4 linked regions of the Candidatus Pseudothioglobus singularis PS1 genome follow. The protein of the gene in region 4 binds, or shares a complex with, the protein of the main gene of each other region. Links are inferred from orthologs where the notes say so. Each region holds a gene or a part of one and is shown on either strand. Other genes may lie near its edges. The genes, in order: accB, accC, W908_RS00850 and accD.

The links.
Region 1: the proteins of accD (region 4) and accB are in contact, whole or in part, in a solved structure (PDB 8UXZ), measured with the Escherichia coli proteins. The link is inferred for Candidatus Pseudothioglobus singularis PS1 from one-to-one orthologs.
Region 2: the proteins of accD (region 4) and accC are in contact, whole or in part, in a solved structure (PDB 8UXZ), measured with the Escherichia coli proteins. The link is inferred for Candidatus Pseudothioglobus singularis PS1 from one-to-one orthologs.
Region 3: the proteins of accD (region 4) and W908_RS00850 are in contact, whole or in part, in a solved structure (PDB 8UXZ), measured with the Escherichia coli proteins. The link is inferred for Candidatus Pseudothioglobus singularis PS1 from one-to-one orthologs.

What each region holds. Positions count from the first base shown.
Region 1 is NZ_CP006911.1:39,373-42,086, reverse strand. It holds accB (acetyl-CoA carboxylase biotin carboxyl carrier protein), read left to right. Parts: upstream 1-986; coding sequence 987-1,442; downstream 1,443-2,714. Other genes in the region: accC (acetyl-CoA carboxylase biotin carboxylase subunit), read left to right, coding at 1,439-2,714; dsbD (protein-disulfide reductase DsbD), read left to right, coding at 1-774. UniProt on the Escherichia coli protein: This protein is a component of the acetyl coenzyme A carboxylase complex; first, biotin carboxylase catalyzes the carboxylation of the carrier protein and then the transcarboxylase transfers the carboxyl group to form malonyl-CoA.
Region 2 is NZ_CP006911.1:38,395-41,468, forward strand. The notes cover bases 79-3,074. They hold accC (acetyl-CoA carboxylase biotin carboxylase subunit), read right to left. Parts: upstream 2,255-3,074; coding sequence 902-2,254; downstream 79-901. Other genes in these bases: argC (N-acetyl-gamma-glutamyl-phosphate reductase), read right to left, coding at 79-905; accB (acetyl-CoA carboxylase biotin carboxyl carrier protein), read right to left, coding at 2,251-2,706; dsbD (protein-disulfide reductase DsbD), read right to left, coding at 2,919-3,074. In the rest of the region: more of argC, read right to left, coding at 1-78. UniProt on the Escherichia coli protein: This protein is a component of the acetyl coenzyme A carboxylase complex; first, biotin carboxylase catalyzes the carboxylation of the carrier protein and then the transcarboxylase transfers the carboxyl group to form malonyl-CoA.
Region 3 is NZ_CP006911.1:173,328-176,355, forward strand. What follows is about bases 49-2,998. They hold W908_RS00850 (acetyl-CoA carboxylase carboxyltransferase subunit alpha), read right to left. Parts: upstream 2,024-2,998; coding sequence 1,073-2,023; downstream 49-1,072. Other genes in these bases: tilS (tRNA lysidine(34) synthetase TilS), read right to left, coding at 49-1,092; W908_RS00855 (LysE family translocator), read left to right, coding at 2,091-2,699; W908_RS00860 (DMT family transporter), read left to right, coding at 2,716-2,998. Outside these bases: more of tilS, read right to left, coding at 1-48; more of W908_RS00860, read left to right, coding at 2,999-3,028. UniProt on the Escherichia coli protein: Component of the acetyl coenzyme A carboxylase (ACC) complex. First, biotin carboxylase catalyzes the carboxylation of biotin on its carrier protein (BCCP) and then the CO(2) group is transferred by the carboxyltransferase to acetyl-CoA to form malonyl-CoA.
Region 4 is NZ_CP006911.1:1,545,160-1,548,019, forward strand. Bases 8-2,789 are described here. They hold accD (acetyl-CoA carboxylase, carboxyltransferase subunit beta), read right to left. Parts: upstream 1,934-2,789; coding sequence 1,082-1,933; downstream 8-1,081. Other genes in these bases: W908_RS07795 (adenosine kinase), read right to left, coding at 8-91; ispH (4-hydroxy-3-methylbut-2-enyl diphosphate reductase), read right to left, coding at 125-1,054; trpA (tryptophan synthase subunit alpha), read right to left, coding at 1,946-2,746. Also shown: more of W908_RS07795, read right to left, coding at 1-7; hemE (uroporphyrinogen decarboxylase), read right to left, coding at 2,815-2,860.

The sequences.
Region 1 (2,714 bases), 1.5 Mb from region 4 along the record:
GGCGGTGCAAGTCTTTTTGCCATGGGTCTTGGCATGGGTGTGCCACTAATAATAATTTGCGGCTGGGGCGTCAATACACTTCCAAAAGCAGGGGCATGGATGGAAAACGTCAAACGAGTCTTTGGGTTTGCAATGATAGCTGTTGCCCTTTACCTTTTAGATCGAATCTTATATCCTTTTTTATCACTTATTCTTTGGGCATTATTATTTTCAGTGGCACCAGTTATGCTTGGTGTTTTCAAAAATTTAAATAAATCAATTTCTCCTCTAAACATCCTATTCAAGCTACTTTCTCTGGCCGTTCTAGCTTATGGATTTATGTTATGGTTTCTTGTTGCAAAGGGAAATGGAGATGTTCAGCAACCACTAGATTCAATCATATATGGTGATAAGATTGATATATCAAATAGCATCAAATTTCAAATAATTAATGATGAAGAGCGTCTCGATAATTTAATTTTAAGCACTAATGAAAACAACAAAATGCTTGTTATTAAATTCTATGCCGAATGGTGTATAGCTTGCAACAAGATGGAAAGGGTAGTTTTTACAGACACTCTTGTCAGTCAATCACTTAGAGGCTCTCAAGCCTATACAGTTGATGTCACTGATAATAACACCTTTAGTCAGTCAATATTATCAAGGTTCTCTCTCTTTGGACCACCCGCAATCTTATTTTTCAAGAATGGAAAAGAATTGAGGGATCAGAGAATTATTGGTGAAGTGAATGCAGCAGAGCTTACAAAACACATAAATAACATAAATTCGTTGTAAGCCCATTTTCCTCTAAATGCCTCTAAATGTGGCTATTTTTTCCTATATAGCTGGTAAAATACTGAAACGTAATACTTAATAAAGAATCACATCTTTAGGCTTATATTTAATATTTCTAAGCCAAAACATGTACTTATAACATTTATAGCTTGCAAGCTAGTTTGATATATTTAAGTTTTAAATAACAGTTAATAAAATAAAAAGGAGTGTCAATGGATATTCGAAAAGTTAAAAAATTAATGGAGCTTCTGGAAGAATCTGGAATGTCAGAGATTGAAATTAAGGAGGGTGAAGAGTCCGTAAAAATCTCAAGATATGGCAACTCCCCAGCTCCTGCCCAGCATCCAATCCAATCTTTTGTTCAGCAGCAAGCTCCAGTTAGCTCCGCTCCCACCTCTCAAACAGCAAGCCCAAATGAACAGCCTCAAGAAACTGGCCAATCTGTAACGTCTCCAATGGTTGGAACATTCTATTCTGCCCCATCTCCAACGGCAAAACCATTTGTGTCAATTGGACAAAAAATCAATCAGGGAGATACAGTTGGAATTATTGAGGCAATGAAAATAATGAATCAAATAGAGTCTGACCAATCTGGGACAGTGATTGAGATTCTTGTTAAAGATGGTGAAGCAGTTGAATTTGGACAATCACTAATAGTTGTAGAATGAGCTCAATTAAAAAAGTTTTAATCGCAAATCGTGGCGAAATTGCTCTGCGTATTCTTAGGGCTTGTAAGGAGCTTGGCATTCAAACAGTTGCTGTTTATTCAACTGCAGATAAAGACTTAAAGCATGTTAGGCTAGCTGATGAAGCTGTATGTATTGGTCCCCACCCATCAATCAAAAGCTACTTAAACATTCCAGCAATTATTAGTGCTGCTGAGCTGACCCACTCTGATGCAATTCATCCTGGCTATGGCTTTCTTTCAGAGAATGCTGATTTTGCAGATCAAGTTGAACAAAGTGGCTTTATATTTATTGGTCCTAGAGCTGAAAACATAAGGGTTATGGGTGACAAAGTTGCTGCTATTGAAGCAATGAAAAGTTCAGGTGTTCCTTGTGTGCCAGGTTCTGATGGTGCACTTGATGACAATGAAAAAAGAAGCGTTAAAATTGCAAAAGAAATTGGTCTACCAATAATTATTAAAGCTTCGGGCGGTGGTGGTGGTCGAGGCATGAGAGTCGTTGAAGAAGAAAAAGATTTGGCTGACTCAATTCAACTTACAAAGTCTGAAGCATTAAGCTTTTTTGGAAATGGTGAAGTCTATATGGAAAAATTTCTGACAACACCTCGCCATGTTGAGATACAAGTCCTTGCTGACCAGTATGGCAACGCTATTCATCTTGGTGAGAGAGATTGCTCTATGCAAAGGAGGCATCAGAAAGTAGTTGAAGAAGCTCCAGCTCCTGGAATCTCTTCAGAACTTAGAAATAAGATTGGCAATATTTGTGCTGAAGCATGTAAAAAAATTAATTACCGTGGTGCGGGTACCTTTGAGTTTCTTTTTGATAATGATGAGTTTTACTTTATTGAAATGAACACTAGGGTTCAAGTTGAACACCCCGTAACAGAAATGATTACGGGCGTTGATATTGTTCGAGAACAAATTTTAATCGCTGGTGGGGACAAATTGTCTTATGAGCAGAGTGATATAAAAATCCGTGGCCATGCAATTGAATGCAGAATTAATGCAGAAGACCCCGAGAGCTTTATGCCTTCTCCTGGAAAAATTACCCAGTATCATGCTGCAGGTGGTCTCGGGGTTAGGATAGACTCTCATATCTACAACGGATATAATGTGCCGCCCCACTATGATTCAATGATTGGGAAGGTGATTACATATGGCGATAATAGAATTAATGCGATTATAAAAATGCAAAATGCGCTTGATGAGATGGTGATAGATGGCATCAAAACCAATATTCCTCTTCAAAGAAAAA
Region 2 (3,074 bases), 1.5 Mb from region 4 along the record:
TTGCTATGTTCAACATACTGAACTGAGATCTGGCAATAGTTAGAAGATTTAACTGAACGGGTTTCAGGGTAGACACCTTCAGGCAGTATTTTAACAAATTCTTCGTTTTCATAGGCATTTTCGAAGCATGCCAATATATCGATATCTGAGTCTATTAAGTCAACATAAATTGTAGCTTCAATCCCACGACTCATTGGAAGCAAATGAGGGGTAAATGTCAGGCCAACTGGTGATTCAGTCATTGACTCTATTTCTTGTTTGATTTCAGGAAAATGCCTATGTCCACTAACCCCATAAGGCTTAAAGCTTTCAGTAATTTCACAAAAAAGAGTAGCTTGGTTTGCAATCCGGCCAGCACCACTTGTACCTGACTTGCAGTCCGCAATTATATTTGACGTATCTATTAGGTTATTTTGAAGGAGTGGTTTTAATGCTAAAAGAACTGCTGTTGGATAGCAGCCTGGATTTGCAACTAGCCGAGCATCTTTAATGGCATCTCTTTTCATTTCTGGTTGACCATAAACGGCTTCTTTAAGAAGAGATTCTTGGGTATGTTCCATCTTGTACCAGTCAGACCAGGTAGTTGCATTGGTGATCCTGAAGTCTGCTCCCAGGTCAACAACTTTAATATTTTTTTCCAAAAAAAGTGCTGCATTGTTCATTGCAACGCCATGTGGTGTAGCAAAAAATACAATGTCGCATTCAAATAGCCTATTATCATCAGGAAGAAGATAAGTTAGCTCAGATATTCCATGCATATTAGGAAAAACTTCAGAGATCTTTCTGCCCTCAAGCGCTCTTGAGGTAATTGCATGAACCTCTGCGTTGGGATGTTGATGTATGATTCGTAAAAGCTCAATGCCAGTGTAACCTGAGCCCCCAATTATTCCAACTTTGATTTTCATTTTTCATCTCCAAGCATCTTTTCAAGATAGTGTATATTCATCCCACCTTTTTGAAAAACCTTGTCAACCATAATTTTTCTTTGAAGAGGAATATTGGTTTTGATGCCATCTATCACCATCTCATCAAGCGCATTTTGCATTTTTATAATCGCATTAATTCTATTATCGCCATATGTAATCACCTTCCCAATCATTGAATCATAGTGGGGCGGCACATTATATCCGTTGTAGATATGAGAGTCTATCCTAACCCCGAGACCACCTGCAGCATGATACTGGGTAATTTTTCCAGGAGAAGGCATAAAGCTCTCGGGGTCTTCTGCATTAATTCTGCATTCAATTGCATGGCCACGGATTTTTATATCACTCTGCTCATAAGACAATTTGTCCCCACCAGCGATTAAAATTTGTTCTCGAACAATATCAACGCCCGTAATCATTTCTGTTACGGGGTGTTCAACTTGAACCCTAGTGTTCATTTCAATAAAGTAAAACTCATCATTATCAAAAAGAAACTCAAAGGTACCCGCACCACGGTAATTAATTTTTTTACATGCTTCAGCACAAATATTGCCAATCTTATTTCTAAGTTCTGAAGAGATTCCAGGAGCTGGAGCTTCTTCAACTACTTTCTGATGCCTCCTTTGCATAGAGCAATCTCTCTCACCAAGATGAATAGCGTTGCCATACTGGTCAGCAAGGACTTGTATCTCAACATGGCGAGGTGTTGTCAGAAATTTTTCCATATAGACTTCACCATTTCCAAAAAAGCTTAATGCTTCAGACTTTGTAAGTTGAATTGAGTCAGCCAAATCTTTTTCTTCTTCAACGACTCTCATGCCTCGACCACCACCACCGCCCGAAGCTTTAATAATTATTGGTAGACCAATTTCTTTTGCAATTTTAACGCTTCTTTTTTCATTGTCATCAAGTGCACCATCAGAACCTGGCACACAAGGAACACCTGAACTTTTCATTGCTTCAATAGCAGCAACTTTGTCACCCATAACCCTTATGTTTTCAGCTCTAGGACCAATAAATATAAAGCCACTTTGTTCAACTTGATCTGCAAAATCAGCATTCTCTGAAAGAAAGCCATAGCCAGGATGAATTGCATCAGAGTGGGTCAGCTCAGCAGCACTAATAATTGCTGGAATGTTTAAGTAGCTTTTGATTGATGGGTGGGGACCAATACATACAGCTTCATCAGCTAGCCTAACATGCTTTAAGTCTTTATCTGCAGTTGAATAAACAGCAACTGTTTGAATGCCAAGCTCCTTACAAGCCCTAAGAATACGCAGAGCAATTTCGCCACGATTTGCGATTAAAACTTTTTTAATTGAGCTCATTCTACAACTATTAGTGATTGTCCAAATTCAACTGCTTCACCATCTTTAACAAGAATCTCAATCACTGTCCCAGATTGGTCAGACTCTATTTGATTCATTATTTTCATTGCCTCAATAATTCCAACTGTATCTCCCTGATTGATTTTTTGTCCAATTGACACAAATGGTTTTGCCGTTGGAGATGGGGCAGAATAGAATGTTCCAACCATTGGAGACGTTACAGATTGGCCAGTTTCTTGAGGCTGTTCATTTGGGCTTGCTGTTTGAGAGGTGGGAGCGGAGCTAACTGGAGCTTGCTGCTGAACAAAAGATTGGATTGGATGCTGGGCAGGAGCTGGGGAGTTGCCATATCTTGAGATTTTTACGGACTCTTCACCCTCCTTAATTTCAATCTCTGACATTCCAGATTCTTCCAGAAGCTCCATTAATTTTTTAACTTTTCGAATATCCATTGACACTCCTTTTTATTTTATTAACTGTTATTTAAAACTTAAATATATCAAACTAGCTTGCAAGCTATAAATGTTATAAGTACATGTTTTGGCTTAGAAATATTAAATATAAGCCTAAAGATGTGATTCTTTATTAAGTATTACGTTTCAGTATTTTACCAGCTATATAGGAAAAAATAGCCACATTTAGAGGCATTTAGAGGAAAATGGGCTTACAACGAATTTATGTTATTTATGTGTTTTGTAAGCTCTGCTGCATTCACTTCACCAATAATTCTCTGATCCCTCAATTCTTTTCCATTCTTGAAAAATAAGATTGCGGGTGGTCCAAAGAGAGAGAACCTTGATAATATTGACTGACTAAAGGT
Region 3 (3,028 bases), 1.4 Mb from region 4 along the record:
TTCCCAAGGCGGAATGTTTGCACTCTGAAGTACTTTTTTTAGAGAGCTTGAGTGCTTTTTATCCTTGAGTCTGACTCTTTGACCGTCCTGACGAAATCGAATTGTAAAATTAGCTTGATCCTTTAGTTTATTAAAGAGAGGGCAATCTTCATTGGATCTATCAGGCTCACCATCAAAAAAATATAACTCATTGTCATATCTTCTGACTTCATAAAGATGCCATTTTAAAATCACTTTGGCATCATCCTTCGCCCTTAAAACAGAAATGAGTTCAGTTAGCACTTTATTGGATGGCATCAAGAAGCCCCTTTGTGCAATGTAATATCTTAATATATTAGCAACTCTTCTTTCTGGGAGCTCAGTTAAAGGCAGCACTTGAATTTTATGATTAATGACAAGATTGAACTTTTCGATATCAATTTCAGCAAGATCGTTTATTAGTTTTAATGCCTCAGACTGGTGATAAGCGCTTCTAGAAATATTTTTTATTACTCCTTTAAAACTGGAATCAAGTTTTGGAATAAACTCTAATCTTAGGAGATTTCTTTTGAAATTTAAATTAATATTGCTATCATCTTCTACCCAGTCGAGATTATATTTTGTTGCATAGTCAACAATTAATTGCTTAGAAATGTTTAAGAAGGGACGGTATAAGAATGCGTCAGCAAAGCTCTTTATTTTTGGCATGGATGCCAAGCCCGCTACCCCACTTCCTCTAAATAGTTGAAGTAAAAAAGTCTCAGATTGATCCTCCTGATGATGCGCAGTACACAGAACTTCATTTTTAGATAATTCTGATTTTAGTGAATTATAGCGTTTTTTACGAGCATTTTCTTCGATGTTAGACGAAGTTTTAATATTAATGTCTATGCTTTTAAACTCAACCCCTTGTTTGTGGCATTGTTCTTTACAGAATAAAGACCAGTCTTTGCTGTGCTTCGAAAGGTTATGATTGATATGGACTGCTCTTATATTGCCAGGGTAATGAGAGTTTAAGAAATGGAGCAGGACCACTGAGTCGATCCCTCCACTTAAGGCAATGACAATATTTTTGTCTATAAGGAAAGGATCTTTATTCGCTAAATCTTCCAAAGCTAAGTAATTTTTCGTGCCTATCTTCTAAAAGTTTTTCAATAGGTAAATCAGCTAGATTTTTAAGCTCTTTGATGAGTGCTTTTTTTAGAAATTTAGAGGCTTTTTCAGGGTCTCTATGAATTCCGCCCAATGGTTCAGGGATCACCTTTTCAATTAACTTATTTTTTTTCAAATGCTTACTAGTAAGCTTAAGAGACTCTGCAGCAATGGGAGCTTTAGATGCATCTTTATATAGTATAGATGCGCAGCCTTCAGGAGAGATGACTGAGTAAATGCTATACTCAAACATCATCATCGTGTCACAAAGTCCAATAGCAAGCGCACCGCCCGAGCCACCTTCACCAATCACAACCGATAGAATTGGCGTTTTTAAAGTTGACATTTCGAATAAGTTTTTTGCGATTGCTTCACTCTGTCCGCGCTCCTCTGCGCCAATACCAGGATAAGCGCCTGGAGTATCTATAAAAGTAATGACAGGCAAGCCAAATTTCTCAGCCATCTTCATAAGTCTAAGTGCCTTTCGGTAGCCCTCAGGCCTAGTCATTCCAAAATTATGGTAAATTTTTTCTTTTGTAGATCGGCCTTTTTGTTGACCAAGAAACATAAATGTTAGGTCATCTATTTTTGCAATACCGCCTATCAAAGAATGGTCATTTGCATAGGCTCGATCTCCACATAGCTCTGTAAACTCATCAAAAATATTATCAATGTAGTCCAAGGTATAAAGTCTTTGAGGGTGCCTAGCTAATTGAGAGATTTGCCAATCAGTAAGTGACGAAAAAATTTTCTTTGTTAAGAGTTCACTTTTTGATTTAAGTGAATCCATCTCTTTGGAAATATCGACATCATCCTTAATGCTTTCAAGGGCATCAATTTTGTCTTCCAGCTCTGCGATTGGCTGTTCAAAGTCTAAATAGTTTAAGTTCATTTAATGCACTTATTGTGAAAGGAAATTTAATGATAATTATAGCAGATGCAATGTTTATAATCTTGCAATGGATTTGCTTACCCTACTTTCTCTGATGATTGCTACTTTCGTTTATGCAATTTCACCCGGCCCTGGTTTATTTGCAGTGTTGGCGATTTCTACTCGATTTGGCCCAATCCCTGCAATTTGGGTTTCCATAGGCCACACAGTTGGTGATATTATTTATGTAGCTCTTGCAATGCTAGCTCTCAATGCCTTAGCTGAGGTGATTAATGAGAGTATGCTCTATGTGAAAATTCTTGGAGCATCATATTTAATCTTTATTGGCTATCAACAATTCCGTTCAAAAGGGATTAGTTTTGAACCTTCAAGTAAAAAGAGCTCAGTCATAAAGCTTTTAATAGCTGGGTTTGTTGTTGGAGTAACCAACCCAAAAACAATTATCTTCTACCTGTCCTTCCTTCCAATCTTTATAGACTTAAATAATCTGACTTTAAATACAGAAGTTCAGGTGATAGTATCAATTGGATTGACTGTTTTTTTTGTTTTAAGTTTGGCAAATATTTTAGGTGTTAGACTTAGACGTTATATTGAAAATCCCGATAGCATCAGGAAGATAAATCAAGTGACTGGCGTGACTATGATTCTTGTTGGTGTTTTTGTCGCACTGTATTGAATATAAAAGGATGTAGATGTTCCAATCTGAAAAAACAATGACACTAGTGATGCTTCTTGTTCCATTGGTATGGGCCTTATCAGGCGTCTCTGTAAAATACTTATCTTTTTATATCAGCGAAGATGAAGTCGTTGTGTATCGTTTTTTTCTATCAGCCTTATCGACCTTTCCTCTGCTTGTATGGATGAAAATTCCTATAAAAATTAGTTTAAAAAACTTTGTCATTTGCATTCTTTTGGCTTTTTTTCTGATCGGAAACTATAGAACCTACTTTATGGGGATGCAGAGAGGCGCAGTTGGTTTAGGCGCGGCTCTAGTAACCGTTTTGA
Region 4 (2,860 bases):
CAATTTCGTTATCACTTAGAAATGAGTCACTCACAATAACTTCTGTATCAACAATAGCTGCGCCAATGCCATAAATATCATATTTTTTCATTAACTTAGAACTCCAAATTGATTAATAAATAATTTATACTTTGAGTAGAGCTGGAATTGGAAAACTCACAGACTCTTCTGTACCACCGAGCTCGATAACTTCAGATCCACCATTAGACACTAGAAATGAAACAACCTCCTGAACCAATATCTCAGGCGCTGATGCTCCTGCAGTTATGCCAATAGAACTAATACCATCAAGCCATTCAATATCAATATCCTCAGGACTATCAATTAAATAAGATGGTTTACCTTTATTATCAGCAATTTCTTTAAGGCGATTTGAATTTGAAGAATTTTTTGACCCAATTACAATAAGGATTTGAGAATGCTTAATGACCTCTTTAACTGAGTCTTGACGGTTTTGAGTTGCGTAGCAAATATCACTCTTTTTAGGGGACTGAATATTAGGAAATTTTACTTTCAAGGCATCTACAATCTCATTTGTATCATCGACTGATAGGGTAGTTTGAGTTGTGAAAGAAATATCTCTGTCTTTTTGCAGATCTATTTTCTCAACGTCACTTATTGATTCAACCAAGGTGATATTATTATTTTCAGTTGCCTGCCCAAGAGTTCCTTCTACTTCGGGATGCCCAGCATGTCCAATAAGAATAACCTGATGATTATATTTTTGGCGACGTGTTACCTCTTTATGTACTTTTGTAACGAGTGGACAAGTAGCATCATAGATGATAGCGGAGATACCATTAGTCTCTTTTCTAACAGCTTGCGATACGCCATGTGCACTATAAATGACCACACTCCCACTTGGAACCTCAGAAATTTCATCAACAAATATAGCCCCTTTATTTTTAAGGTTCTTTACAACATATTTATTATGGACTACTTCGTGACGAACGTAGATTGGAGGTCCATGTTTTTCAATGGCACGCTCAACAATCTCGATAGCGCGATCAACTCCTGCACAAAAACCCCTCGGATTTGCTAAATATATCTTCAAAATTTAATACACAATAGTTAAAAAAAATTAACTAGCTGATGCTGGATGAAGCGCAGAGAGTATTTGAAAAATTTTATTTCTAAGCTCTGATCGAGGAACAATCATATCAATAGCACCCTTCTCAAGCAAAAATTCACTTCTTTGAAAACCCTCTGGTAACTCCTCACGAACCGTCTGCTCAACCACTCTCGCTCCTGCAAAACCAATTCTTGCGTTTGGCTCTGCAATTTGTATGTCACCGAGCATCGCAAGACTAGCAGAAACACCTCCCATCGTTGGATCAGTTAAAACTGAAATGAATGGTATTTTATTATCAGATAGTAACTTCACCGCAAGAGATGTTTTAGACATCTGCATTAATGAGAAAAGTCCTTCTTGCATTCTAGCACCACCACTTGCCGAAAAACAAACTAAAGGCTGATTATTCTTGATAGCTAGATGAGCCGCTCGAACAAACTTTTCACCCACTACGGAGCCCATTGACCCGCCCATAAAGCTAAAATCAAATGCAACTGTGACAATTGGCATGCCCTTTAAAAAACCAGATTTTGCAATGAGTGCATCTTTTTCTTTAGTCTTTTTTTGTGCATCTTGATAACGATCTTTATATTTCTTTTGATCTTTGAACTTAAGAGGGTCGACTGATTGAATATTTGGAGCTATCTCAACTTGATTCTCCATATCAAGAAAATCTTGAATGCGCCTTCTGGCAGAAATTCTTAAATGGTGATTACACTTTGGACAGACATATAGAAGGCGTTCAAGTTCCTCTTGATAAAGAACCCTATTGCACTCAGGACATTTGCTCCAGAGTCCTTCTGGAATATTTTTTTTAGCATTCTTGCCAATCGATGGCATTATTTTTTCTAACCAACTCATACTATGCCTTAGTTAAGTAATTGCACTCGAGATTTCTTTTGCTAAATTTCCAACTTTGGTAACCATTTTATCCTTATCAGATGCGAGCTCTTCGACAATAGAGACAAGGGCACTTCCAACTATCACTGCATCAGCATTTTCACCAACCTGTTTTGCAGTGTCAGCATCTTTTATACCAAAACCAACACCCACTGGAAGTTGAATATAATTCCTCATTCGTTCAAGGTGATAATTGACCGAGTCAATATCAAGATTTGCAGCGCCAGTTACCCCCTTGAGGGAAACATAATAAATATATCCACTGGCTATTTTCGAAATTTGCTCTAAGCGCTCATCTGTCGTTGTAGGGGCAACCAGAAAAATTAAATCAATCTTATATTTATCCAGCTCCTGTTTAAGATCTGCAGCTTCTTCAGGCGGCATATCAACAACCAAAATGCCATCAACTCCAGCCTCGTCTGCTCTAATAGCAAACTCTTTGTAGCCATAGACTTCAATAGGGTTGGTATAGCCCATCAAAACGATACCTGTCGTCTGATTGTGCTCTCTAAACCTCTCCACTATTGCAAAAACAGAATCTAAGTTGATACCGTCTGCAACTGCTCTTTCATGTGACTTTGCAATGACAGGCCCATCTGCCATTGGATCAGAGAACGGCATTCCCAATTCGATAATGTCGGCGCCACTATCAGCCAAAGTGAAGACAAGAGCCTCACAGCCATCTAACCCACCATCACCAGCAGTAATAAATGGAATGAAGGCGGTCTGATCTTGATCATCAAGTTTTTTAAAGATATTAGAGATTCTTGACATATTGTTATTATTATTATTTATTACGAAATTTTAACATAGAGAGACTCTCACTCTATTTAAGTGATTTTTTATTTTGAGTATGAATGGACCGCATCAACCAAGGCCTTCATACTT